DNA from 2 places in the Aerococcus viridans genome. Region 2 is predicted to be linked to the other one. Evidence: riboswitches for the same ligand, from Rfam matches in the RefSeq annotation. Region 2 holds a riboswitch; the other holds the start of a gene.

Region 1 (16,285 bases), 370 kb from region 2:
GTCCCCCGCTCGTCAGCTTTTCTTTGACCGCCTATCACTAACCATGATTTACCGTGTGCTGTAAAGTACATGGGGTCACGGAAGTGGTCAGTCGCCTGGTCAATTTCATCAATGATCAGTTCTTTTTGACCCAGTGCGCCTGTTTCAGGGTCCAAGGTAACCGTATTTTGTTTTGGATGACGAACCCAATTTTCATCGCGCACATTTCCTGTATAAAATAACCGTAACTTGTCACCATCAGCGGTTGCTGAACCTGAATAAGCACCGTGAGTATCTAAGGCGCTGTCAGGAAGCAGTCCCAACCCCTTTTCCTCCCAGTGGATTAAGTCTTTAGAGGTTACTCGGTACCAAGATTTTAGGCCGTGAACTGGGCCAAAGGGATAGTATTGGTAGAAAAGTTGCCATTCTCCGTTTATATACGAAAAGCCGTTTGGGTCGTTGATCAGTCCGGTTTTGGGTTCCAGGTGGAAGTGGTTGCGCCATGGTGATTGGTCCGCTAATTCATTGAGTGCTGTGACATAGTCCTCTGGCCAGTCGGCATAGTTTTGGTATCGATCTGCTTTGTTAAAGCTGTGAAATTTAAAAGACATGTGTATCCTCCTAATAAATGATGAATTACTTGCATCCTCATTTTTGTGTTTATGATGCTATCATTTTAAGTGTATCTTGGAAAAATAGCAAGCGTTTCCATATTAAATGTCCCTATTTTTCAATGAATTAATATGTAAATGAAATATTTTCTGTCAAACGTTTGACATATTGCCATACGCCTGTTAAAATTTTAAGCAAGTAAATGAAAACGCTTAAATTCAAAAGCACATATGAAGAAAAGAGGTAAATATCATGAATCATAAAGAAGTTGCCAAACGTATCCACCAAGCGTTGGGGGAAGACAATGTTGTGACTGCAGCCCACTGTGCGACACGGTTGCGTTTAGTGGTGAAAGATGAAGCAAAGATTGACCAATCAGCATTAGATAATGACCCAGACTTGAAAGGAACCTTCCAAGCGAACGGTCAATATCAAATTATTGTAGGACCTGGTGATGTGAATAAGGTATATGAGGAATATACAAAAATCGCCGATATTAAGCCTGCATCCAAAGAGGAAGTAAAAGAAACGGCTAAAAATCAGGGTAAACAAAACCCAGTAATGGCAGTCATTAAGGTATTATCAGATATTTTCGTTCCATTAATTCCAGCCCTAACTGCCGGTGGTTTGATTATGGCAGTCAACAACGTCCTATCAAGTGAAAACTTATTTGGACCTGAAGCCCTAGTTGCTATGTACCCAGCCTGGGCAGATTTTGCTGACATGATCAACATGTTCGCTTCTGCTGCCTTTGCCTTCCTACCTGTTTTAATTGCCTTCTCGGCTACTAAACGATTTGGTGGTAACCCTTATCTAGGTGCCACCATGGGGTTAATCATGGTTATGCCACAACTAGTCAATGGTTACGACGTGGCCAATGTGATTGCAGCCGGTGAAATGCCGGTATGGAATATTTTTGGCTTAGAGATTGCCCAAGCTGGTTACCAAGGACAAGTTTTACCTGTTATTGGGGTTGCTTGGATTCTAGCTAAATTGGAAAACTTCTTCCATAAATATCTAAAAGATGCCATCGACTTTACCTTCACACCGATGTTAACCATCATCTTAACAGGGATGATTACCTTTACAGTAGTAGGACCAGTCCTACGTACCCTATCTGATTTATTACTGAACGGTATTGTAGAAGCTATTTCTTACTTAGGGGCATTTGGTTATGGTGTATTCGGTCTATTCTACTCAGCAATTGTACTAACAGGCTTACACCAATCATTCCCAGCGATTGAAACAGCCCTAATTGCAGATATTGCGACTACAGGTGGTAACTTCATTTTCCCAATCGCATCAGTAGCCAATGTTGCTCAAGGTGCAGCGACCTTGGCCGTATACTTCATCACCAAAAATGAAAAAACTAAAGGTTTAGCGACATCATCATCTCTATCTGCCATGCTAGGGATTACTGAACCAGCCATGTTCGGGGTCAACTTGAAATTGAAATACCCATTCTTCATCGGGTTAATCGCTTCAGGTATCGCCTCAGTCATTTTAGGTATTTTTAACGTTCGTAGTCAGTCATTAGGACCTGCAGGTGTGATTGGTTTCGTTGCCATCATCCCTCGCTATATACCAACATTTATGCTTGCCATCGCCGTATCTATCGTTGTTGCATTCGTAGCCACATACACTTACGGTAAATCTATTGCGAAAAAAGAGGCAAAAGCTACCCAAGCTGAGAAAGAGAAAGAAGCAAAAGTAGTTGCTGCTCATGAAACTGAAGAAACAGCCCCTGCCTCAGAAACAAACACTGTAGCAGGTGAAAGTACTGACCTAGCAAGCGATGATAAGACGATTGTTGCACCACTTGCTGGTAAGGTCACAGCCCTAGAAAATGTTAACGATCCCGTATTCTCTCAAGGTATGATGGGACCAGGATTAGCCATCGTTCCTGACGCAAGTGGTAATGTATATGCACCCATTTCAGGTAGTTTAACGATTGCTTCTAAAACGGGCCACGCTTATGGTTTAGCCAGTGAATCAGGTTTAGAAGTCTTAATCCATATTGGTATCGACACTGTGAATTTAAACGGTCACGGCTTTACAAGTGAAGTCAAACAAGGTGATCAAGTAAACAAAGGTGACCTTTTAGGAAGCTTTGACTTAGCAGTTATTACAGAAGCTGGTTATGATCCAGATGTTATGGTTATTATCACAAACGCCGATCAATATGACAATGTTGAAGTAGTCGCTGACGGCTCAGTCGATGAAAAAACGGCAATTATCGAAGTAAAATAGTTTAGACAATAACACATTAAAAAAGGAGGTTGGACAATAGTCTAGCCTCCTTTTTCGTGCACATCTTGAGATTTCCAAGCTAATTATAGATAGCGTCATAGTTACCTATTCTGACCAGTCATTATAGCATCTACTAACACCATCCATCATAGAAGCCCATATTTTTGCTACTTTTCTGCTACTTTTAATCTTAAAAACAAAAATAACCGCCGATATACCTTGATATATCAACGATTATAGATTGTTTCTATTTAACTGCATCTTTCAATGCTTTACCAGGTTTGAAAGCTGGTACTTTGCTTGCAGGGATTTCGATTTCATCGCCAGTTTGAGGGTTGCGACCTTTACGCGCAGCGCGGTCACGAACTTCAAAGCTACCAAACCCGATTAATTGAACTTTTTCTCCGTCAGCTAAAAATGCTTCGATTTGTTCGAAAACTGCATCTACAACTGGTGCTACACTTTTTTTAGAATCACCTACTGCATTTGCAACGTTTTGTACTAATTCTGCTTTATTTGCCATTCTAATTTCACCTCCTCCGAAATTCTTTCGGATATATTTATTCAAAGATAAATATATGGGATAATCGAAATGTCTCTCAGATAATCCTTTTATAGAATACCATACAAACCGCTATATAACAACGTTTTTGGTTAAAAATATGCTTGTTTTAAACCTTTTTTGTTATTTTCTGTTTCTTGTGATGATTTGAATAGGTGTACCTAAAAAATCAAAAGATTTTCTGATTTGATTTGAAAGAAAGCGCTCATATGAGAAGTGCATTAGCTCTTCATCATTGACAAATGCCACAAAAGTTGGCGGTGCAGATTTGACCTGTGTTAGGTAGTAAATACGTAATTTTCGACCCTTGTCAGATGGTGCTGGGTTAATACGGATCGCATCAACCAATACCTCATTCAATAATGATGATTGAACACGACGATTGAAGTTACCGTGAACGTGGGCAATCATTTCTGGTAGTTGCACTAAACGTTGTTTGGTTTCTGCAGATACGAAAATGATCGGTGCATAGTCGATAAACTGGAAGTCACGACGAATGTCATCAGTGAATTTCTTCATAGTATGGTTGTCTTTTTCAAGAGTATCCCATTTGTTTACCACAATAATAATCCCGCGTCCTGCTTCATGGGCATAACCAGCGATCGTTTTATCTTGATCACGGATACCTTCTTCAGCATTTAAAACAACTAGACACACTTGAGCTCTTTCAATTGCACGCATGGCACGCATCACTGAATATTTCTCAGTTGCTTCGTATACTTTACCACGTTTACGGATACCAGCTGTATCAATGATTTTATAAACTTGTCCGTCATCCTCGAAAGATGTATCGATTGCGTCACGAGTTGTCCCCGCTACATTCGATACGATTACACGGTTCTCACCTAGAATTGCATTGACCAAAGAAGATTTACCTACGTTTGGACGGCCAATTAAGGCGAATGAAATAGTATCATCGTCATCATCATTTTCAATATCGTCTGGTGCCAAGTGGAATACTTCTTCTAGTATGTCCCCGATACCTAAACCGTGAGATCCAGAAATTGGGTATGGATCGCCTAAACCTAATGAATAGAAATCATAAATTTCTGCTCTTTGTTCAGGGTTATCCACCTTATTTACAGCCAGTACGACAGGTTTATCTGTCTTGCGTAACATGCTGGCGATTTGAGAGTCTGTCTTTGTCACACCTTCACGGACATTAGTCATCATGATGATAACATCTGCTTCTTCCATGGCAATTTCAGCTTGCAAGCGAATTTGTGTCATGAAATCTTGGTCGTTAAATTCGATACCACCAGTATCGATTACATTTAGTTGTTTTCCTAACCATTCACCCTGTGCATAAATTCTATCACGGGTAACGCCAGGTTCATCTTGGACAATTGAAATTCGGTCTCCAACAACGCGGTTAAAAATGGTAGATTTTCCTACGTTTGGACGGCCGACAATGGCAATTGTTAAATTAGACATCGTTTTGCCTCCTTTCAATAGCAAACATTGAAATAAAAAAGGTAGGTGAGTTTCCCCAACCTACCATCAAACCAGACTTATGGTTTATTAATAAAATTATTCGTTATCATCACCGAAATCGAAGTTTTTCAATTGGTCACCTAATAAGTCACCGAAAGTGAAACCTGATTCATCGTCAGATGATGCATTAGCAGCATTGTTACGACGGTTGTTGTTTTGTTTGCGAGGTTTGTTTTGACGTTTTTCTTCGCGAGGAGCAGCAGATTGTGCAGATGCATCAGCTTCTGGTGCTTCTTCTAAAGCTTTGATTGATAATGATAAACGTTCGTTTTCAGCATCAACGTCTAAAACTTTAACTTGGATAGCTTGACCTTCTGTTAATTTCTCGCCTGGTGTAGCAACGTGGTCGTGAGAAATTTGAGAAATATGTACTAAACCTTCAACACCTGGGAATACTTCAACGAATGCACCAAAGTCAACTAAACGACGTACAGTACCTTCTAATTCAGCACCTTTAGGCGCTTTTTCTTCAATGTTTTCCCATGGTCCTGGTTGTAAAGCTTTAATAGATAGTGAAATACGTCCACGTTCTTCATCAACTGAAAGAACTAATACTTCAACTTCTTGGCCTTCGCTTAATACATCTGAAGGATGGTTAACGTGTGCTTGAGCGATTTGAGAGATGTGTACTAAACCATCGATACCACCTAAATCAATAAATGCACCGAAGTTAGCCAAGCGAGCTACTGTACCTGTTACTTTATCGCCTTCTTGGAATGAGTTTAATTTTTCTGCACGTTCAGCGATGCGTTTTTCAGCAGCGATTTCTTTGTGAGATAAAATTAAACGATTTTCGCTAGGGTCAATTTCAACAATTTTAACTTCTAATTCTTGGCCTTTGTATGGAGAGAAATCGTCAACGAAAAAGTCTTCAACCATTGAAGCTGGGATGAAACCACGTACACCCGCATCAACAACTAATCCACCTTTAACTACGCTCTTAACTGGAACAGTGATAATTTCACCATTTTCAGCTTTAACTTCTAATTCAGCCCATACTTTTTTCGCTTCGATACGGCGGCGAGAAAGTAAGAATGAACCATTTTCTTTTTCTTTGATTTGTTTAATAACAACTAACTCTAAAGTGTCGCCAACTTTAGCAACTTCTTCGATTGAGTCAATTGGTTGAGCAGATAATTCTTTGAAAGGAATAACCCCTTCAACACCTGCGCCTTCGATACCAACAATTACTTGGTTATCGTCGATTGATAATACTTCACCTGTTACTGTATCACCAATTTTTACTTCTACTGATTCTGCAAGAATCTCTTCCATTGATGGAATTTCTTCATTATTTTGATTTTGTTCAAATTCGTTTGACATACTCTAAATCCTCTCCTAAATGTACTACCTCATTCGCACTAAGCCAATGATCAATTATTATTATATCATTTATTTAAACTATATTCAACATTTATTCCTCAAAGATAATAAAAAGAGGTAGAATTCGCTTGAATTTTACCTCTTTTTGTGATTGATAGTATTTTTTGCAATATAAATTATGCAATTACACGGTTGATTTCAGCTAATATAGAATCTTCTACTTCTTCAAGTGTTAAATCAGATGAATCTAACATGACCGCATCGTCTGCAGGTACTAATGGACTATCTTCTCGGGTCGAATCATACAAGTCTCGACGCTTAATATCTTTAATCAAGTCTTCAAGATTCATTTCTGAATAACCTTTGGCTTGATTTTCTAAAAAGCGACGACGCCCACGTTCTTCAGCAGATGCTGTTAGGAAGATTTTCACTTCAGCATCCGGCAATACCACTGTCCCAATATCACGGCCGTCCATTACAACGCCTTGCCCATTTTGCGTGTAGGCTCTTTGTTTTTCAACTAGGACCTGGCGTACTTCAGAAACTGCTGAGTAAGCAGAAACTGCTTTTGAGATACGGTCTGTACGAATGGCCTCTGATTGGTCCTGTCCGTTAACTAAGACGCGCTGGCCATTCTCCCCTGGCTCAAAGGTAATTTCACTCGCTTCAGCTAAGGCCTTTAATGCGTCAGCATCTTCAGCTGGAATGTGTCCATCTAAGGCTAGTAATGTAATTGCCCTGTACATGGCACCTGTATCTAAATAAACATAGGCTAATTTTTTAGCAATTTTCTTGGCAATTGTACTCTTGCCAGACGATGCTGGTCCATCGATTGCGACTTGAATCGCTTTAGACAATCTGTCCACCACTCTTTCATTCTATTAATTTACACGTAAAACGGTTCCTGGTCCTATGCTAGAACTTTGTGTTAAACCATTTAATTCAAGTAATTCATCTAGGGTCATACCGTTGTTCACTGCAATCCGATATAGGTTATCCCCTGCCTGAACAGTATAAGTGCCTGTTGATTCAGACGCACTTTCAGAAGAAGCTGATTCTTCTTCGGCTGCGGCTGCTTGTGATTCAGCAATTGAAGCTGATTCAGCGGCACTTTGCGCTGCAGCTTCTGACGCTGCTACTGCTGCATTTGACTCAGCTACGCTGGCTGCAATACTTGAAGATTCTTGTTCAGAAGCTAGGCGAGCTGATTCTGATTCTGAAGCAGCAACTGCGCTTTCTGAGGCAGCAATTGATTCAGAGACAGATTCGGAGACAGATTCGGAAGCTGATATAGATGCTGACTCACTGGCTTTTGAAATTGATTCAACATTTTGCGTTTTAGAAATCATGACCTGCTCAGTTGATTCCGGTTCAGGCACTTTGTCTTCATTATTCATATAGGCAATCAAAAGGAACGGTACAACAATCATTACAAATAGCAAGAAGGCAATTACCTTAGATGTTGTCGATATCGTATCTTGATTATTCTTCTTATTGCGGGCCGTTCTTGTATACTTTTGATTTTTTAAATTCTCAAATTCGCCAAACCCTTGATTCTGAAAGTCATCACTTGTAGGGGGGGTTTGGTCAGAAGATGCTGAACTGTTTTGTTTTGAAACCTGTTCAGTTTCTACTTCTGTATTTTCATGATTTTTTTTCGTCAACTTGTCCCAGAAATTCATCCATATACCCCTTTCTTAACACTAAGAATTGTACCATGAACCCCTTTTTATGTCAGTATTTCTTTAGGCAATTTAACAAAACTTTATGGACCCTTTTCAAGATAATAAGTGCTGCAAACGTTGGGTCCACATTCCCTTGTAATCATCATGTTGGTCTTTTTCGACTGTCACTCGATTCGGTCGGGCCATTAAGTCTTGCCATATCGGTTGACTGTCATAGTCAGGTTGGCAATTACTGCAACATAATTCTGGTCTATCCACTACCTGTTCATCGGCTTGTTCTAATAAGAAAGTCCGGTAACACTGGTCAGTAGCCATTAAATCTAACATTTGGTAGATCTGCCGTAGCCGTTCCTGACGAAGTTTTTGGGCATGTACTTTTGCTGTTTGGTGATCCGTAAAATGATGGCGGTAAAAGTACAACATGGCACTTATGCTATCTGCGTATTGGTCAACTTCACTTTGGGTTAAGGCCTGTTTAAACAGCCGTTCCAATAAATCATCCAACAAGTCTGCCTCGTCTTCTAATAACCGGCGCATTTGCTGCAGTCTAGCTGCCTCGCGATGATCGTATAAGACAATTGACACTGATTGTTCCTGATCTCGTCCTGCCCGCCCGACTTCTTGAATAAAGTCTGCCATATTCTTAGGGAGATGATAATGCAAGACAAAGCGTATATGACCATGGTTAATTCCCATACCAAAGGCTGACGTTGCAAAAACAACATCCAATTCATTTTGTAGAAACTGACTTTGGATGATATGCCTATCCTCTAGACTTCTATCCCCATGGTAAGAAGCAACCCGCAAATCTGTATGATCTTTCATCCATTGGCTGAGTTCTTCGAGTTCACTTTTATGGTGGACATAAACAATTCCTGGCTTAGGCAACCGGTCTAACCAATCCTGCAATTTATTTACCCTCACTTCACCGGCGTCAATTTCATCGAATAGGTAGAAAATATTTGGTCGGTCAACTGATTCTTTTACCAGTTGAATAGGTTCTCCCTCTTCAAATAAGTAAGCCTTGATATCTGCTAGTGTGGATTGGTTGGCAGTAGCAGATAAGGCTAATGTTTTTGGTTGTTTTAAGAGCTGACGAACCTTTTTCAATTCAGTATATTGCGGTCTGAAGTCGTAACCCCATTGAGAAATACAATGGGCTTCATCAACAACTAATAATTGAATGTCCATCCGTTGTAAGGACCTGATTACTTGATCTTTCAGGAGCATTTCTGGTGATAGAAATAGGAATTGATAGTCAGATAGGTGACTTAAAATATAAGCTTGTTCCCCGCGGTCATAGGTAGAATTTAAGGCAATGCCCCGTCCTAATCCCATCCGTTGTAATTGACTGACTTGGTCTTGCATCAGGGAAATCAAAGGGGAAATGATCAACGTTACACCAGATTCATTATATTGGTTGATTTGGTATATTAAAGATTTACCTCCACCAGTTGGTAAAATGGCCACCACGTTTTCCTGTCGGTCTAAAGCCTCTAAACTCGCCAATTGCCCGGGTTTGAATGTCTGGTAACCTGTCACTTCTTCCAGGCGTTTATGCCAATCTGTCATCATGGGCTCCTTTCTGGTAGACGATATGCCAATACCGATATAACCAATAATCTTTCTCGCCGAATCTCGCTTTAAAGGACTCGTAATTCTCATCTGGCTCTTGGCTTACAAGGGGGGAAATGTCTTTCAAATTAAGTTCTTCAACCACAATTGGTTGAATTATCCAGGGAAAACTCAAGGTAATTTCTATGATGTGTTCTGTTATGGTAGATAATTTTAACCGTCTTTTATCAGCAATTTTTTGAAGTGACCAACCTTGGTTGATTAAATTTAAAGTATCTTGCGTGGTTTGATTCCAAATTGGGAATTGGTTAAAAACCCCTTGGGCAAAAACTTGCAGCCATTGAGTTTCTGCCCCTAAAGTATGACCACTTACCCAATTTTGATAGATTTGATCCATCAAGGCCTGTTGGGTAATGACAACTGCCCGCTTCGAAATCTGATGGTTTTCTGCTACTTGTTCAAGGGTTTGTGCCGGTAATTTGGCGCCTTCAAACTGTTCTAGGAAAATGAGAGCTGCCTGGTCTGGGAAGGCAGATAGTTCCTTAGCGAGTTGCTGGTGAAGGCTTTTGGTTATAGCCTGTAAGCCAACTTGGGGCGCGTCTGCACTTTTGGCCATTGAAATAAAATCTTTGATCAGCTGTTGAACTTCCAAATCCTGGACGATTGGGCTATAATGTGGGTTTTCGGCCTGAATATTGGATAGAACTTGCAGCAATAATTTGAAGGCTAAGTGGTGCTTGTGGTGGTGACTTGGGATAATCAGACCGTTTCGTTTTTGAAGGATCTCATCAACTAACAAATGCATATAATTGTTTTGATCGTTTTGGCGTAAGACAGCGTCCACCGAGATATATTTAGCTACATTTTGGGTATAGGACATCCATGCGTCTTTTTTAAGTTTTGGATAAAGACCGAAATAGGCAGTTAAATTGTTTGAAAATGCAAAAAAAAGTGTTGTGGCTGTTCGCTTGCCAATCAACACTTGATATACGGAATTCGGGGGTAGGGCTTGGGCTTTAAAAGCAATCGCCATTAATAAAGTATCCAATCCTATCCCTCCAACGTTCCTACTATTTTTTACCGACATGATTCTCTGGGTCTATCATACCAGAAAATTGACCATGCTTCACTTTTAATGGTGTGAATATTCGCGCGTACCGAATCGATTGACTAGGGTTGGTAGGGTTTGAACTAGGACGAAATGTGCTAGAAGGGAAACCAATACCCCTTTGAACAAGTTGAATGGGATGATACCCGCAAGGATATATGTTTGCATATTACCTACATCAAAGTTCATGACTTGCATGTAGAATGGTGTGATCACGAAGTAATTTAAGATAGTCATTACTAATGTTAAAGAAAGGGTTGCAGCTAGGTAAGCAGCAATCGTTTTGCCGAAATTCATTTCTTTCGTTGATTTATTGCCTGTGTAAACTGTCGCCATTTGATCTTTCAATAAGTAGTAAATTGGCAAGATGTAAGCGATAGTCGCGATAAAGGCTGTTGCGTCACCGATTGGAATCCCCATTTCACCACCTGTATACATATAATGTAAACCGTTGGCGATTAGGCTGGCAACAACTGCTTTTTTAGGTCCTGAAATGAATGCGACGAGTAAGATTGGTACAAGTGAAAAGTCTACCTTCAAGTAAGGTAAGGCCGGGATGATTGGAAAACCAATAAACATCAATATGAATGATAGTGCCCCGACAATTGCGACCAATACGATTTCTTTAGTGTGATTTTTTCCCATGTGAATTTCTCTCCTTTTCTACTTCATGGGGTTGGCACTCAAAAGTGGAAATAAAAAAACTCTTTCCACCTTCAAGGTAAAAAGAGTATAGGCAAACAGACATAGTCCGCCCATCTTCTTCCGTCCTGACTTTACAGTCGGTTCTAGAATTTCACTAGATCAGTCCCAAATGGGAGTCGCGGACTTTACCGCCGATCGGGAATTTCACCCTGCCCTGAAGATTGCTTCAAATTTATTTGATTACAATACCTATTATAGCAAGTATCTTACTTTTTTCAAGTAGGATGCTTACTTTTTCTTGGCATTTGCTAACAATTCTTCGATTTCGTGTTTTAATAGGGTTCTGCTATCACCAGGTTTCAACCCTTTAAGGTCTAAAAATCCGTAACGTTCACGTTTCAACTTAGTAACTGGATGTCCAACTGCTTCTAACATTTTTCGGACTTGGCGGTTACGCCCTTCATGGATAACCAACTCGATAATAGTAGTCTTTTTGTCCTTATCAACAGAAAGAATTTTCGCTTGCGCTGGAGCAGTTTTCACGCCGTCAATTTCAACGCCTCGTTCTAATTGCTTACGTTCTTCTCCGGTTATCACACCCTCAACTTTAGCCACATAGACTTTGTTGATCTCATAGCGTGGGTGCATCAAGGTATTGGCGAATTCACCGTCGTTGGTCAATAACAAAAGTCCTGAGGTATTGTAGTCTAACCGTCCTACTGGATAAATCCGTTGTTCGATTCCTGGGAAAAAGTCAGTGACCACTTTCCGGTCTTTGTCATCTTTCACTGCAGAAATTACACCAATTGGTTTGTAAAATACGTAGTAAACTGGCTCTTCTTTGTAAATTGGTACTTGGTCTACTTCAATACGGTCATTGTTAGATACCTTATAGCCCAACTCTCTCACAACCTCACCGTTTACTTTCACCCGTCCTGCGGCAATCAATTTTTCAGACTCACGTCTCGAGGCAACACCTGCGTGTGCCATCACTTTTTGTAATCTTTCCATCTTTAAATAACTCCTATTGGTGACCTATTCAGTCGTTTCTTGTGTTTTTGTTTGGTTAAAGTCTGTCTGGTTAAAATCTTTTTGCTCAGGTTCACCGTTATCATCAATTTTAAAAAGGGTTTCTTCATCTACCGAGCCATCTAAGACTAGATTGTGAATGTCCGGCAAGTCTTCTAAGGACTCCAAGCCAAAATATTGGTAGAAGTAAGACGTTACCCCATAAATAATCGGCCGACCTGGTGAATCCTGACGGCCCGTTTCCATAATTAAATCTCGCTCTAGTAATTTATGGATCATATTAGATGACTGAACACCTCGAATATCATCGATCGTCATTCGTGTGACCGGCTGTTGGTAGGCAATAATCGCCAATGTTTCCAATGCCGCTTGAGACAATTTCGTCGCAAAAGGAGAAACCGCGTAATTTTTCACTACTTCACCATATGCTGCCTTAGTCACTAATTGAACACGTTCGTTAATAACGGTAATTCTTAATCCAGATTGGGGGTCATGTTGGAGACGATTTCGCAAAACCATCACGTAGTATAAAGCCCACTCCTGGCCTATATCTAATAAATTAGCAAGTTCATCGACGGCAATCCCATCTTCACCTGCTACGAAAAGTAAACTTTCTATTGCAGCGACTGCATTCATTCACTTTCCTCCCGTCTAATCAATTGAATATCTGCTCTTAAGTCTTCCTGGTATAAGTATAACTCATTTGACTTCACTAATTCCAAAATTGCTAAAAACATACTCACAATTTGACTACGCGATTGAATTTTTCCAAGAAAAACGGCTTCTTGAAACATCAATACATCCCGGTCCGCCTCAACGAAGGCTTGTCGAATATCCGCCATTGCAGTTCCTACTGAGTAAGTCTCACCTGCAATCGTGGTTTGGATAGGTTGTAGATTTTTCAAGCGGAAGGCCATCTTTTGAATGGCTCTATACAAGTCATCAGGCGTTAATTGGCGACCCGTCATAGGGATTTTCTTTTGATACGCCGATAAGTCTGATGGTTGCTTGGTATATTCCAACGACCGTTCAGCCTGTTTATCCGCTAAGATATGGGAAACTTCCTGGTATTGCTGGAAAGCAAGTAATTGTTCCACTAATGAGTCACGTGGATCATCTTCTTCCTCAACCGCTTCTTTAGGCGTTTTTGGTAGCATCATTTGGGTTTTGATTTCCAATAAAGTAGCCGCCATCACCAAATATTCTGAAGCAATATCCAGAGATAAGGCTTCATAGGTATGAATATAGGCTAAATATTGGTCGGTAACCAAATTTATGGGAATATCAAAAATATCTACCTTTAAATCTTTAATTAAGTGTAATAGTAAATCAAGCGGCCCCTCAAAGGCCGCTAGATCCAATGTTAATTCACTTGTATGTTCGTTCATCCTGACACTTTTCTCCTAGACTTGGGGTGTGTTTTCTTGTTTATTATCCAATTCCTTGTCCAACTCTTCTTGACGACGTTTTGTCCATTTTGACAAAATAGTTGAAAGAGAAATTACCCCAGTAAGGGTGTACACTGGAAATTCTTTCTTTAATGCCGTTAATAAATCATAAGTAAGTCCTTCTTCTCTAAATGAAGGATTGATCGATAAATAACGCACGACTAAAGTATCTGTATCATCATGTTGGTCGAAGCCTACTAAACCGATGATATTATCAGAATCAGCTTCTTTCCATAAATAGATTTTACGTTCTTGCTGATTAATTTTATCCATTTCTTCTGTAAGTTCAGAAAATTCTTTAAACTCAGGGATGTAGGATAATAGGCCCATTACGATTTTCTCGTATCTTCTTGTATAAGGCACTAACATCTTTGCCCTCCTTTTACTTTTGCATAATAACAAAGTATGTGTAAGAGTACATTAGCATACATCAGCAATCAAGGCAATTTTTATTAAAAATTTTTAAAGTTGCGAGAGAGACCGTTTAGCTCAATAACACTGGAAAATTAATGCCGTATCATACGCAGTGTGATGCAAACTAATTTGAAGTGGACTTGAGCTGGTCGAACGAACCCAACTACGAAAAGCACGCTTTACATACTTGTTATTGCATGTTTTTGCTAGCTGATAATATAATGTACCTTTTGGATAAACTGTAAAATATATGTATGTTTAACAAATTTCCTGATTATAAATCGTCAACCTACGGTGATGTATACTTGTTCTTTCAAAAAAACGCACAGTTTCAGTTTAATAAATGGCCGATGACAAGTGGTGGTCCGTCACGATGGTTAATCTTTCCCATATCGATTTCGATAAAAATAGCCAGGTCTAAACAGATCTGACTAGATAGTTGTCGCTATACCTTTTTCTCACTTTGTCTTAAAGTATAAGATTGTTTCAGTGTGCCGAATAAGCCTTTGTCTGAGTATGTCAGGACATTTGACTTGTAGAAGTTGGCGGATAACCATAGGCAAAGGATTGAGAATAGTAGTGAAATAATGACCGACAAGATTAATTCTTGGGTCGATACGGTTTCAGCAGCTATTCTGAATGGCATGACAAATGGTGTGAAGAATGGGATTTGTGAGGCTACTCGAACTAAGATATTGTTTGAGAAACCTAGTCCAAACATCCCGATGTAAAAACCAATAATACTCAATAGAATGATCGGTGTGATCATTTTATTTACATCTTGTACATTTGAAACAAGTGATCCAAGGAAGGCACCCAATACTGAATAAGTGATGATCCCCAAGAAGGCTAATAAGCTGGACCAAGCAATGATAGATGCTGAGTTAGATACTAGGCCTGGAATTGTTTCGTCCCCTAATAGGGCTTGTAATTCTGCTGGCATTGGCGTGTTCATGATCAGGATAAAGATGACGCCTAGTAAGATTGCATAGAAGGCAACTTGTGTCAGTAATACAAGGAAAATCCCCAACATTTTACCCATAAAATGAGTGGTTGATGAAATGGAAGATAGAACGATTTCCATGATGCGTGATCCTTTTTCCACGGCAATTTCTTGGGAAATGATGGAGATGTAATTCATGACAAACATGAATACGATAAAGGATACAAGGTAGGCGACACCTGTTCGTACAATGGATTGAATATTCTGGTCACTTTCGCTGGTACCGGATTCTAAATCAATGGTCTGGCTTTGGATGGCCACGTTTGAATCGATTAAATGGCTGGATTCTTCTTCTGTCAGGCCTAATGCTTGCGACCGGTTGGATAATTGAATATTGTCTAATACAGTCTGGAAGCCAGTAGTTGAGATGTTCTTCCCGGTATTACTTTTGTAGAAGTCAGCTTGAATAGCTTCCGGATCACTTTCGTCAATGATTAGGTAGCCGTCAATTTCCTCGTTAACTAGCGCCTCATTTGCCTGGTCGACATCTTGGTCAAAAATCAATTGGTTCTGGCCATTGTCTTCCATTTCAATTGCGCTGGCTGTTTGGTCACTGGCACCAATGATGGAAACCGTACCGATTGAATCAGAAGCAGTTGCCATACTGATAACGCCGGAAATGATAGCCACCACAGCGACCATCAAGATGGGGCTTAGTAATAGCATAATAAATGACCATGACATGACATTTTTCTTGTAGACTTCTTCGATAATAATACCTAAACGACTATTTCTCATGACGTCCACCTGCTTCCATTTTAAAAATTTCATCTAAAGTTGGCGGTTGTTGGCTAAAGGATTGAATGTATTCGCCATTTGAGATGGTCTTAAATAATTCAGGCCCTATATTTTCATCTGCTAGGACTAACTTATATTCCCCTGTTGTCAATTGACTAACCGATTCTACCCCTTCTAATGTGGCTAGGGCTTCTTGATCCCAGCCCTCAGCTTGGATGAACAGTCTTGTTTTTCCGTAGGCATTACGCACATCATTAATTTGCCCGTACAGTTTCTGTTCTCCGTTATGAATCATAACAACTGAATCACAAACATCTTGTACGTTGGCCATATTATGACTTGAAAAAATGATACATGCGCCTTGATCGCGCAGTCGTAGGATACCTTCCATCAAAAAGCCAGCATTTACTGGGTCTAATC
Region 2 (16,285 bases):
GTTCGTATGATCTTAGGTACTTGTCGTGCAACAATTGGTGCTGTTGGTAACGAACAACACAGCTTAATCAACGTAGGTAAAGCAGGACGCTCTCGTTGGGCAGGTAAACGTCCAACTGTTCGTGGATCTGTAATGAACCCTAACGATCACCCTCACGGTGGTGGTGAAGGTAAAGCTCCAGTCGGACGTCCAAGTCCAATGACTCCATGGGGTAAACCTGCACGTGGTATTAAGACTCGTGATAAGAACGCACGTAGCAATAAATTAATTGTACGTCGTCGTAACTCTAAGTAATCACATTAAATAGGATAGCGAAGGGAGCCAAATAAATATGAGCCGTAGCTTGAAAAAAGGACCTTTTTGTGATGACCATTTAATGAAAAAAGTGGTTGCACAACAAGACGCACAAAAGAAACAAGTAATCAAAACATGGTCACGCCGTTCAACAATTTTCCCTAACTTTGTTGGGTTAACAATTGCTGTATACGATGGCCGCAAACATGTACCAGTTTATATCCAAGAAGATATGGTAGGTCACAAATTAGGTGAATTCGTACCAACTCGTACATATAAAGGACATGGCGCTGACGACAAGACAACTCGTCGTTAATCTGAGAGGAGGAAATAAAGAATGGCAGAACAAATTACATCTGCAAAAGCAACTGCAAACACAGTTCGCGTTTCTGCTCGTAAAGCACGTTTAGTTGTTGACTTAATCCGCAACAAAACTGTCGGTGAAGCTATTGCAATCTTAAAAAACACTCCTCGTTCAGCATCTCCTGCTGTAGAGAAAGTGTTAATGTCTGCAATTGCAAACGCAGAGCACAACTTTGGCTTAGAGCCAGCTAACTTAGTAGTAAGCGAAGCATTCGTAAACGAAGGACCAACGATGAAACGTTTCCGTCCACGTGCGAAAGGTTCAGCTTCTAGAATCAACAAACGTACAAGCCACATTACAGTGGTAGTAAAAACAGCAGAGGAGGCATAATTAATGGGACAAAAGATTAATCCTATCGGTATGCGTATCGGCGTCATCAAAGATTGGGACGCTCGTTGGTATGCAGAAAAAGACTTTGCAGATACTTTACACGAAGACTTACATATCCGCGAATACATCGCTGAAACATTAAAAGATGCTTCTGTATCTCAAGTTGAAATTGAACGTGCTGCAAACAAAGTTAACGTAAACATCCACACTGCTAAACCAGGTATGGTTATCGGTAAAGGTGGTTCTGAAGTTGACGCATTACGTAAAACTTTAAACAACCGTACAGGTAAAAAAGTACACATCAACATTGTAGAAATTAAAAAACCTGAATTAGACGCTAAATTAGTTGGTGAGTCAATCGCTCAACAATTAGAAAACCGTGTAGCTTTCCGTCGTGCGCAAAAACAAGCAATCCAACGCACAATGAAATCAGGAGCTAAAGGTATCAAAGTTCAAATCTCAGGTCGTTTGAATGGTGCCGACATGGCGCGTTCAGAAACTCAAGTAGAAGGAACAGTTCCATTGCATACATTGCGTGCGGACATCGACTACTCATGGGAAGAAGCCGACACTACTTACGGTAAGATCGGTATCAAAACATGGGTATGCCGTGGTGAAATCCTTCCAACAAAAAATATTCAAGGGGAGGCTTAAAACATGTTAGTACCTAAACGTGTAAAACACAGACGTGAATTCCGTGGTAAAATGCGTGGCGAAGCTAAAGGCGGAAAAGAAATTGCATACGGTGAATTCGGTTTGCAAGCATTAGATTCAGCATGGATCACTAACCGTCAAATTGAAGCATCTCGTATTGCCATGACACGTTACATGAAACGTGGTGGGAAAGTATGGATTAAAATCTTCCCACATAAATCTTATACAGCTAAAGCAATTGGTGTTCGTATGGGTTCTGGTAAAGGTGCTCCAGAAGGTTGGGTATCTCCAGTAAAACGCGGTAAAATCTTATTTGAAGTTGCCGGTGTTCCAGAAGAAGTAGCTAAAGAAGCATTGCGTTTAGCATCTCACAAATTACCTATTCGTACTAAAATCGTAAAACGTGAAATTGGTGGTGAATCTAATGACTAAATTTACAGATATTAAAGATCTTTCCACTGCTGAACTTACTGCTAAAGAACAAGAATATCGTCAAGAATTATTCAACTTACGATTCCAATTGGCAACTGGTCAATTAGAAAACACAGCTCGTATTAAAGCTGTTCGTAAAGATATCGCACGTGTTAAAACTGCGTTACGTAATCAAGAAGCGTAAGAAAATTCAGTAAAGGAGGAAACCTGTCCATGGAAGAACGTAATAACCGTAAAGTGTTACAAGGCCGTGTTGTTTCTGACAAAATGGAGAAAACAATCACAGTCCAAGTTGATACTTTCAAATTCCATCCAACATATGGTAAACGTATCAAATATTCTAAGAAATACAAAGCACATGATGAAAACAATTCAGCAAAAATGGGTGACATCGTCCGCATCGCGGAAACTCGTCCATTGTCAAAAGACAAATACTTCCGTCTTGTTGAAATCGTTGAAGAATCAATCATTATCTAATAACAACTGGAAGGAGGTACTCTATAAATGATTCAATCAGAAACTCGTTTAAAAGTAGCAGATAACTCAGGCGCGCGTGAAGTCCTAACAATTAAAGTATTAGGCGGATCTGGCCGTAAAACTGCAAACATTGGTGATGTTATCGTGGCAACTGTTAAAAATGCAACACCAGGTGGAGTTGTCAAAAAAGGTGATGTAGTTAAAGCAGTTATCGTTCGTACTAAGAGCGGCGTTCGTCGTCCAGATGGTTCATACATCAAATTCGACGAAAATGCATGTGTAATTATTCGTGACGATAAATCTCCTCGTGGAACACGTATCTTTGGTCCAGTTGCACGTGAATTACGTGACAACAACTATATGCGTATTATTTCATTAGCTCCAGAAGTAATCTAAAATCTGAAGAAAATAAGGAGGTGCCCGTTTAAATGAAAGTAAAAGCAAATGACACAGTTATCGTTATTGCCGGTAAAGACAAAGGCAAACAAGGTCGTGTAAAACAAGCTTTGCCAAAAGCTGACAAAGTTGTTGTTGAAGGTGTTAACATCGTTAAAAAACATCAACGTCCAACTCAAATGAACCCTCAAGGCGGTATCATCGAAGTTGAAGCACCTATTCATGTATCTAACGTACAACTAGTAGACCCTAAAACAGGCGAAGCAACACGTGTAGGTTACCAAGAGCAAGATGGTAAACGTGTTCGCGTAGCGAAAAAATCAGGCGAAGTAATCGCTGAAGCAGTATCAGGAGAGGAGGACGCTGAATAATGGCTAATCGTTTACAAGAAAAATATAAAAATGAAGTAGTACCATCAATGGTTGAAAAATTTAACTATAGCTCAATCATGCAAGCACCTAAATTAGATAAAATCGTTATCAACATGGGTGTTGGTGATGCAGTATCTAACGCGAAAAACTTAGAAAACGCTGTTGAAGAATTAACATTAATTGCTGGTCAAAAACCAGTTGTTACAACTGCTAAGAAATCAATCGCTGGTTTCCGTTTACGTGAAGGTATGCCAATCGGTACTAAAGTTACTTTACGTGGCGAACGTATGTATGAATTCTTCGACAAATTAGTAACAGTTTCACTACCTCGTGTACGTGACTTCCGTGGTATCAGCAACCGCTCATTCGATGGTCGTGGTAACTACACATTAGGTATCCGTGAACAATTGATTTTCCCAGAAATCGACTTTGATAAAGTATCTAAAGTACGTGGTATGGATATCGTAATTGTTACAACTGCTAATTCAGACGAAGAATCATTAGAATTATTAACTCAACTAGGAATGCCATTCCAAAAATAATAAAGTCTTGAAGGAGGCGTGAGTAATTTGGCAAAAAAATCAATGATCGAAAAGAACAAGAAACCAGCTAAATATTCTACTCAAGAATATACTCGTTGTGAACGTTGTGGACGCCCACATTCAGTTTACCGTAAATTTAAATTATGCCGTATTTGCCTTCGTGAACTTGCCTATAAAGGGGAAATTCCTGGAGTCAAAAAAGCAAGCTGGTAAATTTCTGGTAATTAAGTAAAGGAGGGTGTACTCGTAATGGTCATGACTGATCCAATTGCGGACTTTTTAACTCGTATTCGTAACGCCAACATGGTGCGCCACGAATCATTCGAAAGTCCATCATCAAAAATCAAAGAAAATATTGCTGCTATCCTTAAAGAAGAAGGATATATCAAAGATTACGAAATCATCGAAGATGATAAACAAAACGTTATCCGTGTATTCATGAAATACACAAGCGATAACCAACGAGTAATCACAAACTTAAAACGTATCTCTAAACCAGGTTTACGTGTATACGCGAAAAGTGATCAAATTCCTAAAGTTTTAAATGGCTTAGGTACTGCATTAATTTCAACATCTGAAGGTGTTATCACTGATAAAGCAGCCCGTGCTAAAAACATCGGTGGCGAAGTTTTAGCTTACATTTGGTAATAAATAACAAAAATTAAAAAACAAAATTGAAAGGCAGGTGCAGTCTAGAATGAGTCGTATTGGTAATAAAATTATCGAGATTCCTAGTAACGTAACCGTAGAAAAAGCTGGTTCAACTATCACTGTTAAAGGCCCTAAAGGCGAATTATCACGTGAGTTCAACCCTGTAATTGATATTCAAATCGGGGAGAAAGAAATCACATTCACTCGTCCGAATGACCACAAAGAAGTACGTTCTATCCACGGAACTACTCGTGCATTAGTAAACAACATGGTTATTGGTGTTTCTGAAGGATTCGAGAAGAAACTTGAAATGACTGGTGTTGGTTACCGTGCACAATTAGCAGGTAATAAATTAACTATCAATGTTGGTTTATCTCACCCTGTTGAATTTGTAGCACCAGAAGGCATCGAAATCGAAGTGCCAACTAACACTACAATCAACATCAAAGGTATCAACAAAGAAGTTGTTGGTGAATTAGCAGCGAATATCCGTTCAACTCGTTTACCAGAACCATACAAAGGTAAAGGTATTCACTATGTTGGCGAACACATTCGTCGTAAAGAAGGTAAAACTGGTAAATAATTGTAATTCTTTACAATTATTTCCTTTTACTTGTATCCAAATTATTTATAAAATGAGGGTGACGAGGTCATCCTTACAAATCTAACAAAGAGGTGACTATTTTGATCAGCAAACCAGATAAAAATAAATTACGTCAAAAACGCCACGCGCGTGTTCGTAGCAACATTTCTGGAACAGCAGAGTGCCCACGCTTGAACGTATTCCGTTCTAACAAACACATCTACGCTCAATTAATTGATGACGTAGCGGGTGTTACTGTAGCGAGTGCCTCTACAAACGAAGAAACATTATCTGCCGCAACTAAAACCGAAAGTGCAGCATTAGTTGGTAAAGCTATCGCTGAACGCGGTGTAGCAGCAGGCGTTAAAGTTGTAAAATTTGACCGTGGTGGCTACCAATATCACGGACGTGTACAAGCTTTAGCAGATGCAGCTCGTGAAAACGGCTTAGAATTTTAGGAAAAGGAGGAAGCCAAGAACATGACAAACACATTTCAAGAATTAAACATTAACGAAAACGACCTTGAAGAACGCGTTGTTGCCATTAACCGTGTTGCTAAAACCGTTAAAGGTGGACGTCGTATGAACTTCGGTGCCGTTGTTGTTGTCGGTGATAGAAATGGCCATGTTGGTCTAGGTACTGGTAAAGCTGCCGAAGTACCAGAAGCAATCCGCAAAGCGGTTGAAGATGGTAAGAAAAACTTAATTACTATACCTCGTGCAGGATCAACTGTTCCTCATGAAGTTATCGGTAAATTTAACGGTGGACACGTATTACTTAAACCAGCTCAAGCCGGTTCAGGTATCGCTGCTGGTGGTCCAGTTCGTGCCGTAGTCGAATTAGGTGGTATCGCAGATATTACTTCTAAATCACTAGGTTCTAACTCACCAATCAACATTGTACGTGCTACTTTAGAAGCAATTAAATCATTAAAATCTCCAGAAGATGTCGCTGCATTACGTGGTAAATCTGTGGAAGAATTATTAGGTTAAGGGGGAAATTCGAATGACTGAAGTAAAAATTACTTTAAAACGCAGTTTAATTGGACGTCCTCAAGACCAAATTAAAACAGCTCAAGCATTAGGGTTAACAAAAGTTGGTAAAACAGTTGTTAAAACTCGTAACGAGGCAATCAACGGTATGATTACTAAAATTGCTCACTTAGTAGTTGTTGAAGAAGCATAATCTAGAATAGGAGGTGCCTAACAGGATGAAATTACATGAATTACAACCTTCAGAAGGATCTCGTCACACACGTCACCGTGTAGGTCGTGGTGCAAGTTCTGGTTGGGGTAAACTATCAAAACGTGGACAAAAAGGTCAAAAAGCTCGTTCAGGTGGTGGTGTACGTCTAGGTTTCGAAGGTGGACAAACACCATTGTTCCGTCGTATTCCAAAACGTGGTTTTACAAACATCAACCGTAAAGAATATGCGATCATCAATCTTGATGACTTAAACGTATTTGAAGATGGTGCTGTTGTAGCCGCTGCTGACTTAATCGAAGCAGGCTTAGTTAAAAAAGAAAAATCTGGTATCAAAGTTTTAGGTAATGGTGAATTAGAACGCAAACTAACCGTTAAAGCAGCTAAATTCTCAGCATCAGCTAAAGAAGCTATTGAGGCCGCTGGGGGTTCAATCGAGGTGATCTAATGTTTCAAATACTGAAAAATGGATTTCAGGATAAGGATATTAGAAGCCGCGTGGCATTCACAGCAATCATGTTGATTGTATTCCGTATCGGGGCTAGCATAACTGTCCCGGGCGTGAATGCTGCAGGAATTCAAGGGTTAGCTGAATCTGGTTTATTCAGCCTACTAAACACTCTTGGTGGGGGAGCACTTTCGAGCTACTCCATCTTTTCATTGGGTGTTTCACCGTATATAACCGCATCTATTATTATTCAACTATTGCAGATGGAGATTATACCTTCATTTACAGAGTGGTCTAAACAGGGTGAAGTTGGTCGTCGTAAGTTAAATCGATGGACTAGATACTTTGCTGTAGCGATTGGCTTTTTTCAAGCTTTAGCTATTTCAATAGGATTTAATTCATTGTCATCGCTAGGATTAATTGATAATCCAGGTTTTGTAACTTACTTACTGATTGCTTTATTCATGACTGCTGGATCTATGTTTGTTGTCTGGATTGGTGAGCAAATCACTGAATATGGAATAGGTAATGGTACTTCAATCATTATCTTTGCTGGTATTCTAGCGCAAATCCCCTCAGAGTTAACGTCTTACTATCAAAATAACATTGTAGATGCTACTAGCAGTGAATTAAATCAACAATTGATATATGCAGGACTATTTGTTCTTGTATTTATCCTATTAATTATGTTCGTCATTTTCATGAGTCAAGCGGAACGTCAAATCCCCGTACGTTATTCAAAACGTGCGAATTCGGCATCGCAAAAGTCTCATTTACCATTAAAGATTAACTCAGCAGGTGTTATTCCCGTTATCTTCGCGTCATCATTAATCATGGTGCCACAAACGGTACTCGGACTATTTGCCGCTGATTATAGTGATGTTTCTTGGTATCAAATATTGTCAACAATCTTTAATTTGGAAAAACCAGCGGGTATTGCTATTTACGCAATTGTCATTATTTTGTTCACATTCTTCTATGCACATATTCAGATTAACCCTGAACGTGCTGCAGAAAACTTGCAAAAAGCTGGTGGATATATTCCAAGTATCCGGCCAGGTTTAGCAACTAAAGAATATTTACAAAAAATGTTAAATCGTTTAAGTACAGTAGGCTCACTATTCTTGATGGGTGTAGCAGTTCTACCTTTACTAGGGGCATACTTCTTTGATATGCCACAATCAATTGCTTTAGGTGGTACAAGCTTACTAATCGTTGTTGGTGTTGCTTTAGATACAGCAAAACAAATTGAAGGACGTACAATTAAACGTCAATACGTTGGCTTTATTCATGATAAAAAAGACTAATGCGTAACGTGCTTGGGGAGGACAATTATGAATATTATTTTAATGGGCTTGCCTGGTGCCGGTAAAGGTACTCAAGCAGCTAAAATCGTTGAAGATTACAAATTTCCACATATTTCTACTGGAGATATGTTTAGATCAGCAATCGCTGAAGGAACTGAATTAGGAAAAAAAGCTAAATTATTCATGGATGATGGTGCATTAGTTCCTGATGAAGTAACGAATGGTATTGTTGAAGAAAGACTTCAAAAAGAAGATACACAAGCTGGCTTTATGCTAGACGGTTTTCCAAGAACTGAAGCGCAAGCTAAAGAGCTTGGCGGTATCATGACTCGCTTAGATCGCGACATTGATGCAGTTATCTACTTAGACGTGCCAGCAGAAACGTTGAAAGAACGTTTATCAGGACGAATCATTTGTCGTAACTGTGGCGCAACATACCACAAAGTTTTGAACAAACCAAAAGTAGACGGCGTATGCGATGTTTGCGGAAGCCATGATTTCTACCAACGTGAAGACGATAAACCTGAAGTTGTTGAAAACAGATTAAAAGTTAATCAAGAACAACAACAACCAATCTTAGACTTCTATGAAGGTCAAGGAAAGCTTTATCGCATTCCTGGTGATATCGGTATTGACAATGTTTACGCTGAGATCCAAAAGATTTTAGATAAATAAATTTTGTTGCTTTAAGTCGCTAATTATGGTAAGATATTCGGGTTGACTGAACATTTCGTATTTCTATCCTACAATCAATTAGTGATTAAACGAAACAACCACCATTAGGAGGAAAAACTTTGTCAAAAGAAGATATGATCGAAATTGAAGGTACTGTTACTGAAACATTACCTAATGCTATGTTTAAGGTCCAATTGGAAAATGGTTATGAGGTTTTAGCGCATATTTCAGGAAAAATGCGTGTAAACTACATTCGTATTTTGCCAGGTGACCGTGTAAAAGTTGAGATGTCTCCATATGACTTGACGAAAGGTCGTATCACCTACCGATTCAAGTAATGTAGAGATATATAATCGAGGAGGTATAACTGTGAAAGTAAGAGCATCTGTTAAACCAATGTGCGAACATTGTAAAGTTATTCGCCGTAACGGTAAAGTTATGGTTATTTGTTCTAATCCAAAACATAAACAACGCCAAGGCTAATTAAAGATAAATAAAAAGGAGGGTTTTCATATATGGCTCGTATAGCAGGAGTAGATATTCCACGTGAGAAACGTATCGTTATTGCCTTAACATACATCTATGGTATCGGTAAAACGACTTCTCAAAAAATCTTAGCGCAAGCTGAAATTTCAGAAGATACTCGTGTACGTGACTTAACTAACGATGAGTTAGATCGTTTACGTGCAGCAGTAGATACAATTAAAGTTGAAGGCGACTTACGTCGTGAACGTGCTTTAGACATCAAACGTCTACAAGAAATCGGTTCATACCGTGGTATCCGTCACCGTCGTGGTTTACCAGTTCGTGGTCAAAACACTAAGAACAACGCACGTACGCGTAAAGGTAAAGCTGTCGCAATTCAAGGTAAGAAAAAATAATCTAAAAGGAGGTTAATTACACTATGGCTAAACGTCCAGTTTCACGCAAACGTCGTGTGAAGAAAAATGTCGAAACAGGTGTGGCGCACATCCACTCTACATTTAACAATACTATCGTTATGATTACTGATGAGCATGGTAATGCAATTTCTTGGTCATCTGCAGGTGCTTTAGGATTTAAAGGTTCTCGTAAATCTACTCCTTACGCTGCACAAATGGCTTCAGAAACAGCTACAAAAGCTGCTATGGATCACGGTATGAAATCTGTTGAAGTTTCAGTAAAAGGCCCTGGTTCAGGTCGTGAATCAGCTATCCGTGCTTTACAAGCAGCAGGTTTAGAAGTTACTGCTATTCGCGATGTAACACCTATTCCTCATAATGGTTGCCGTCCTCCAAAACGTCGTCGTGTTTAATCGATTGATGAACTTGGATATGCGATGATACATTTTCTCACGTTTTGAAAGGGGTAATTTGTCGATATGATCGAAATTGAAAAGCCAAATATTGAGACAATTGAAATTAACGACGATAGTAAATTTGGTAAATTCGTTGTAGAACCATTAGAACGCGGCTATGGAACAACCCTAGGTAATTCATTACGTCGTATCTTGTTGTCCTCACTACCAGGTACAGCTGTTACATCAATCCAAATTGACGATGTTTTGCATGAATACTCAACAGTCCCAGGTGTACGTGAAGACGTTACTGAGATTGTGTTGAACGTAAAACAATTATCATTGAAATTGTATGACGTAGAAGAAAAACAAGTAGAAATTGACATCACAGGTCCAGCTGACGTAACAGCTGCTGATATTATTGCCGATGCTGATTTCGATGTTATGAATCCAGACTTACATATCTGTACGCTTGCAGAAGGCGCTCGTTTCCACATGATTATGAATGTTAAAAACGGTCGTGGTTTTGTACGCTCAGAAAATAATAAAGTGGATTCAATGCCAATTGGCGAAATCCCAGTGGATTCTATCTACACACCAATTTCCAAAGTAAACTATCAAGTTGAAAATACTCGTATCGGAGAAATCAACGAATACGATAAATTAACTATGGATATTTGGACTGATGGTACAATTTCACCCGAAGAAGCATTAAGCTTAGCGGCAAAAATCATGACAGAACACTTGGAAGTATTCGTTAACTTAACAGACGAAGCTCGTCAAGTTGAAGTTATGGTCGAAAAAGAAGAAACACAAAAAGAAAAAATGCTTGAAATGACTATTGAAGAACTAGACTTATCAGTTCGTTCATACAACTGTTTAAAACGTGCAGGCATCAATACTGTTGAAGAATTGACTAACAAATCTGAACCAGAAATGATGAAAGTACGTAACTTAGGTCGTAAGTCTCTTGAAGAGGTTAAAAACAAGCTAGCTGCTCTTGACTTATCTTTACGTCAAGAAGATTAATAAATCATAAAGGAGGATACTGACAATGGGTTACCGTAAATTAGGTCGTACTAGCTCTCAACGTAAAGCTATGTTACGTGACTTAACTACTGATTTAATTATCAATGAACGTATTACTACAACAGAAACTCGTGCGAAAGAGATCCGTCGTACAGCTGAAAAAATGATTACTTTAGGTAAACGTGGAGATTTAGCTGCTCGCCGTCAAGCGAACCAATTTGTTCGTAACGAAATCGCCGATGTTCGCGCTGAAGGTGAAGACATCGTTATCGAGTCTGCTTTACAAAAATTATTCAACGATCTTGGTCCTCGTTACGCTGAACGTCAAGGTGGATACACTCGTATCTTAAAAACTGAACCTCGTCGTGGCGATGCTGCACCAATGGTTATTCTTGAATTAGTTTAATAAAAACTTTTAGTGATGTATAAAACGGAGTGTCATGATGGTGGTTATATCTTGTATAGCCGAGTCTAGCTCTATCTACTCCTAGCGTGATGAAGTTCGCTAGGAGTGGAATATATCCATAAGTCTTATGAATAAATCAAGGCCAATTCATTTAGGTGAAAAATTGGTTCGGCATATGTGTTGTTTAACCAACAGGTGTTTGGTAGCATATATGCTTTTTTATTTTCTAAAGTGGTTGGGGCTAGGGCTCAACCACTTTTTTGGTTGTTTGGACGGTATTTGTCGGGCAAGACTTTGGGAAATTTCAAAATTAATGTTCTCATTTTTCCATACTATCGATATAATATATGTATTATAATTGCGTAAACTGTCTCAAGCATTGGCAATTGCGTGCTTGGCAATTTAGAGAGGCGAGGGTAATGAAAAAAAACTACTTTACACAGTTTGATACAATTCGATTCTTAGCAATGCTAGGTATTATTTTATACCACTATCTAACCCACCGTGTTTCAGGTGGTTTCTTAGGGGTGGACATCTTTTTGGTCCTTTCAGGTTACCTAGTGACGAGTCAGATGGAAAGTAAATACCAAGCGGGCATTGATGAAGGATCCTATTTTAAGAAAACGTGGGGGCGTATGCGCAAGGTATGGTGGCCCATGGTCATTATTACCATGGTTGGCCTTACCTATCTACTCTTATTTAGACAGCAACTCCTAGTAAATATTGGGATTAACCTATCCACCTCCCTATTATTCGTGAATAACTGGCATCAGATTCTATCTGGGTCGTCCTATTTTGCCAATATGTTACACCCATCCTTGACCACTCATTATTGGTATATAGCTGTTTACATGCAGTTTATGGTCATTTGGCCACTATTCTTCAAGGTTAGTCGACGCTTCACCAAGACCAAATGGCAATCCGGTTTGGTCATGCTCGCTGCCGCGCTTTTGTCAGGAATTTTGATGGCGATAATCTTCACACCTGGTGAAGACCCATCAAGAGTTTACTACGGTACGGATACTAGATTCTTCTCTATCGCTCTTGGTGGGGCTGCTGCCCAATTGTTGGATATGGACCAGCTGGCTACTTGGTTGAAGGATCGTATTGGTCGCTTTCACCACTTTATTGTTGATGTGGTGTTGTTGGGCTTATTGGCTATACTCACTTACGGGATGCTCCACATGCTTGATGCAGCGACATTCACCTATTATGGCGGAATGTTTGGCTTTAATTTATTAGCTGCTGTAATGATTGCCTTGTTGACTTATAAAGGCTCTTGGGTTGGTTTTCTATTGAAATTTAAACCCTTGCGGTGGTTAGGCCAACGTACATTCCATATGTATTTATGGTATTATCCAATCAATGTGCTGTTTCATATGGTACCAACCAGTCAGAATTGGTTTACCAACAGTATTTGGCCTCAAGTCATTTTAATCATCATCCTGTCTTGTTTATCTTATGCCTTGCTAGAGGAAAAAAGATGGCCGGTGCCAATTTTTAATGAAGTCCGAAATAATCAACCCGTCCGTCTATTTACCAAGGTACGTAACTTGTTTAAAGAGCCGGCACCCTGGTTGACCCGCATTTTATTCTTAGTGTTTACCTTCATATTCCTTGGTGGTGCAAGTGCTGTTGCAATTTCTAAACCAGCAGATAATGTGACTGTAGAAGAACAGCAAGCAGCTGAGCAGGCAAAGAAGATTGAAGAACTGAATAAACAAAGGGCTGAGCAAGAAAAACAAGCTGACGCTAGTCTTTCAACTTATAAAAAGAACTTAAGTGAGGCATCATTAGGATTTTACCAAGGTATTCCTGATGAGCAAGCTCGCTTTGCGTATCAGCTATCTGTGACTTTCATTGGTGATTCCTTAATGGTGGGCGAATCAGAAGGTTTGTATACTTTGTATCCTAATGCAATTGTGGACGCTGCGGTTGGCCGCCAGTTATATACCTTAATTGGCTATCCAGCTAGCTTGGACGCGCAGGGTATGCTAAAAGATGTCGTTTTGGTTGACCTAGGAGCCAACGGTGGCTTTACGTCAGCTCAATTGTCTGACTTCTTAGATGAGATTGGACGGGACAAGACGATTTTTCTAGTGAATACGCATGTTGACCGCCCTTGGGCAGATGATGTCAATAAGACGTTAGCTGAAGCGGCCAGTGACGATAATGATACCATCCACTTATTGGACTGGCATGAATACTATAGTAACCACGAGGAAGCATCCACTTGGTTGAGCCAAGACGGGGTACACTTTAATCCTGAGGGTGGGCAAGTGTGGTTACAATTTGTGACAAATGGCATGTATCAAGTCTTGAAAAAATAATATTGAATTGAAAGGCAATTGCAAGATTTATATGCAATTGCCTTTTTTACTAGGAATATTAAGGGTATAATGGCCCATATAAAAGCATAATTAAGAGGATGGAGGCAATGCGCATATGGGTGAGGATAAATTGTTGTATACGACACGGGTACATAATGATCAAGGACTTAAGGGAACGGCCTGGGTTGAAGGGGATAATGCGTTGCGGGTCCAAACGTCAAGTCCTTTGAAAGTTGATGAGCCTGGGACTAACCCAGAACAACTGATCGCCTTATCATGGGCGACGTGCTTGAATGCGACCATCGAAATTGCTTTAAACCGACACGGTATCAAGGGTGTGGCCAGTGAAGTTGTCGTTCAAGTGGACTATAAATTAAATCAGGAAACGACCATTACTTATTTTGATTTTAAAGTAGATGTCTACCTCGATTTACCACGTGACCAGGCGGAAGCAATAGTCTATGAGGCAGAAGGACGGTGTCCGGTATCTCAAATCATCGGTGACTATGCTTATAAGGAAATGGTGATTCACACTAACGATCATGGGGATGACATAAAGGGATAAGGTGTCTTGACATCTGATCATTGCTTTTAATGGTGGATTTTAGTAGACTAAACTAAGTGAAAAACAAATGAAATGTCTTCAGGGCAGGGTGCGAGTCCCGATCGGCGGTAAAGTCCGCGAAATACCAGCTGCAATAGGTGATTGAACTAGTGGAATTCTAGTACCGACTGTTACAGTCAGGATGGAAGAAGCGTATAGCAGGATGAACGAGACGGCGAAGCAAGTGGTTAGCTGGATTTGGGCTTCTTTGACAAACTCTTCCAAGTAACATTGGAGGAGTTTTTTCTTAAATATTTAAAGTGAGCGAGGGAACAAGATGGCGAAACCGATTATTCAGGTTCAAGATTTGTCTTTTCAATATAGTCAATCAGATGAGAAGTTAGCTATAGATGGCCTATCAACGACTATCTATGAAGGTGAATGGTTAGCGATAATTGGCCATAATGGGTCGGGGAAATCAACCTTTTCAAAATTATTAGTGGGCTTATTGGAAGCCAAGTCAGGAACCATTCAGGTGGACGATAAGGTCCTTTCTATGGAGACCTTATGGGATATCCGTAGTCAAGTGGGGCTAGTCTTTCAAAATCCAGACAACCAATTTGTTGGGGCAACGGTTGAAGATGATGTGGCTTTTGCCTTGGAAAATATGGGCATGCCAGTTGATGAGATGCATGCCCGTGTTGAGTATGCCTTGAAACGGGTTAAAATGTGGGACTATCGCGACAAGGAGCCAGCAGCCTTATCAGGTGGTCAAAAACAACGAGTAGCTATTGCGGGTGTGATTGCTGTGGCACCGAAAATCATTATTTTAGATGAATCGACTTCAATGTTAGATCCTGAAGGTCGTGACGAATTGATGGCAGTTGTGGCGGATATCAAACAAGATAATGCCCTGACGGTGATTTCGATTACCCATGATTTAAACGAGGCGGCGGAAGCTGACCGGATGCTAGTCTTTAAAGAGGGGCAAATTATTAAAGAGGGTACGCCAGCTGAAATCTTTACTTACGGGAATGAGTTAACTGAGATTGGTTTGGATGTGCCTTTTTCCGAGCAACTAAAAAGCGCCCTTGCTAAACGCGGGGTGGCTGTGCCGGATGCATATTTTGATGAAGAAGGGTTGGGTGAATGGTTATGCAAATCGCATTTGAACAAGTAGGCTTTACTTACGGGGCGGGGACACCGTTCGCCAGTTTAGCCTTGCATGATATTAACGTGACGATTCCAGACGGTTCATATACGGCGATTATTGGTCATACAGGGTCAGGAAAGTCTACCATTACCCAACACCTTAACGCCTTGGTACAACCCACTGTAGGCCAAGTACGGATTGGTGAGACGGTGGTGTCAGCTGACTCTAAGCCAAAAGACTTGAAGAAAATCCGCCAACGAGTAGGAATGGTCTTCCAATTTCCTGAAGGACAACTATTTGAAGAAACGGTCATTAAAGATGTAATGTTCGGGCCTATGAATTTTGGCGACGATGAAGCGACAGCCCGCGAGAAAGCTGAAGCAGCCTTAGCAGCAGTGGGGATTGCCCCGACTTTATTTGAGCGGTCACCTTTTGAGTTATCTGGTGGGCAAATGCGTCGGGTAGCCATTGCTGGGGTGATTGCCATGAAACCGGAAGTATTGGTATTAGATGAGCCAACTGCTGGACTAGATCCAAAAGGTAGGATGGCAATGATGTCTATGTTCGACCGCTTGTACCGAGACCAAGGGTTGACGATTGTTTTAGTGACCCATCAAATGGAAGATGTGGCAACTTATGCCAACCACGTGATTGTGATGGATGGTGGGACTTGTGTGAAAGAAGGGGCACCGGCTGAAGTATTTGCAGACCCTGCTTGGTTAGCCAGCCACCAATTGGCTTTGCCGGATGCAGCTGACTTTGCTTTCGACTTACAAAATAAATTACAACGTTCACTTTGGGACAATGAGATAGAAGTCCC

Evidence for each region. Region 2 has a riboswitch for FMN ahead of AWM76_RS02105 (energy-coupling factor ABC transporter ATP-binding protein). Riboswitches for the same ligand answer to the same signal wherever they lie in the genome.
Region 1: linked by a shared signal. The riboswitch ahead of AWM76_RS03855 (ECF transporter S component) and the one ahead of AWM76_RS02105 (energy-coupling factor ABC transporter ATP-binding protein) in region 2 are both predicted to bind FMN.

The regions. Positions count from the first base shown of each region.
Region 1 covers NZ_CP014164.1:793,955-810,239, reverse strand. The annotation lists gene AWM76_RS03900 (sucrose-6-phosphate hydrolase) at 1-590, opposite strand, end outside; gene AWM76_RS03895 (sucrose-specific PTS transporter subunit IIBC) at 844-2,841, shown strand; gene AWM76_RS03890 (HU family DNA-binding protein) at 3,089-3,364, opposite strand; gene der (ribosome biogenesis GTPase Der) at 3,527-4,837, opposite strand; gene rpsA (30S ribosomal protein S1) at 4,934-6,220, opposite strand; gene cmk ((d)CMP kinase) at 6,397-7,077, opposite strand; gene AWM76_RS03870 (LysM peptidoglycan-binding domain-containing protein) at 7,102-7,902, opposite strand; gene AWM76_RS03865 (RecQ family ATP-dependent DNA helicase) at 7,999-9,477, opposite strand; gene AWM76_RS03860 (helix-turn-helix domain-containing protein) at 9,461-10,528, opposite strand; gene AWM76_RS03855 (ECF transporter S component) at 10,613-11,233, opposite strand; FMN riboswitch at 11,342-11,459, opposite strand; gene AWM76_RS03850 (pseudouridine synthase) at 11,522-12,244, opposite strand; gene scpB (SMC-Scp complex subunit ScpB) at 12,269-12,898, opposite strand; gene AWM76_RS03840 (segregation/condensation protein A) at 12,895-13,650, opposite strand; gene AWM76_RS03835 (GNAT family N-acetyltransferase) at 13,666-14,079, opposite strand; gene AWM76_RS03830 (ABC transporter permease) at 14,570-15,865, opposite strand; gene AWM76_RS03825 (ABC transporter ATP-binding protein) at 15,855-16,285, opposite strand, start outside.
Region 2 covers NZ_CP014164.1:425,550-441,834, forward strand. The annotation lists gene rplB (50S ribosomal protein L2) at 1-294, shown strand, start outside; gene rpsS (30S ribosomal protein S19) at 332-610, shown strand; gene rplV (50S ribosomal protein L22) at 632-988, shown strand; gene rpsC (30S ribosomal protein S3) at 992-1,642, shown strand; gene rplP (50S ribosomal protein L16) at 1,646-2,074, shown strand; gene rpmC (50S ribosomal protein L29) at 2,067-2,258, shown strand; gene rpsQ (30S ribosomal protein S17) at 2,288-2,551, shown strand; gene rplN (50S ribosomal protein L14) at 2,579-2,947, shown strand; gene rplX (50S ribosomal protein L24) at 2,980-3,318, shown strand; gene rplE (50S ribosomal protein L5) at 3,318-3,860, shown strand; gene AWM76_RS02025 (type Z 30S ribosomal protein S14) at 3,888-4,073, shown strand; gene rpsH (30S ribosomal protein S8) at 4,110-4,508, shown strand; gene rplF (50S ribosomal protein L6) at 4,558-5,094, shown strand; gene rplR (50S ribosomal protein L18) at 5,187-5,552, shown strand; gene rpsE (30S ribosomal protein S5) at 5,574-6,086, shown strand; gene rpmD (50S ribosomal protein L30) at 6,100-6,279, shown strand; gene rplO (50S ribosomal protein L15) at 6,305-6,745, shown strand; gene secY (preprotein translocase subunit SecY) at 6,745-8,052, shown strand; gene AWM76_RS02065 (adenylate kinase) at 8,080-8,727, shown strand; gene infA (translation initiation factor IF-1) at 8,847-9,065, shown strand; gene rpmJ (50S ribosomal protein L36) at 9,097-9,210, shown strand; gene rpsM (30S ribosomal protein S13) at 9,243-9,608, shown strand; gene rpsK (30S ribosomal protein S11) at 9,632-10,021, shown strand; gene AWM76_RS02085 (DNA-directed RNA polymerase subunit alpha) at 10,088-11,032, shown strand; gene rplQ (50S ribosomal protein L17) at 11,058-11,438, shown strand; gene AWM76_RS02095 (acyltransferase family protein) at 11,858-13,768, shown strand; gene AWM76_RS02100 (OsmC family protein) at 13,884-14,333, shown strand; FMN riboswitch at 14,404-14,529, shown strand; gene AWM76_RS02105 (energy-coupling factor ABC transporter ATP-binding protein) at 14,650-15,492, shown strand; gene AWM76_RS02110 (energy-coupling factor ABC transporter ATP-binding protein) at 15,468-16,285, shown strand, end outside.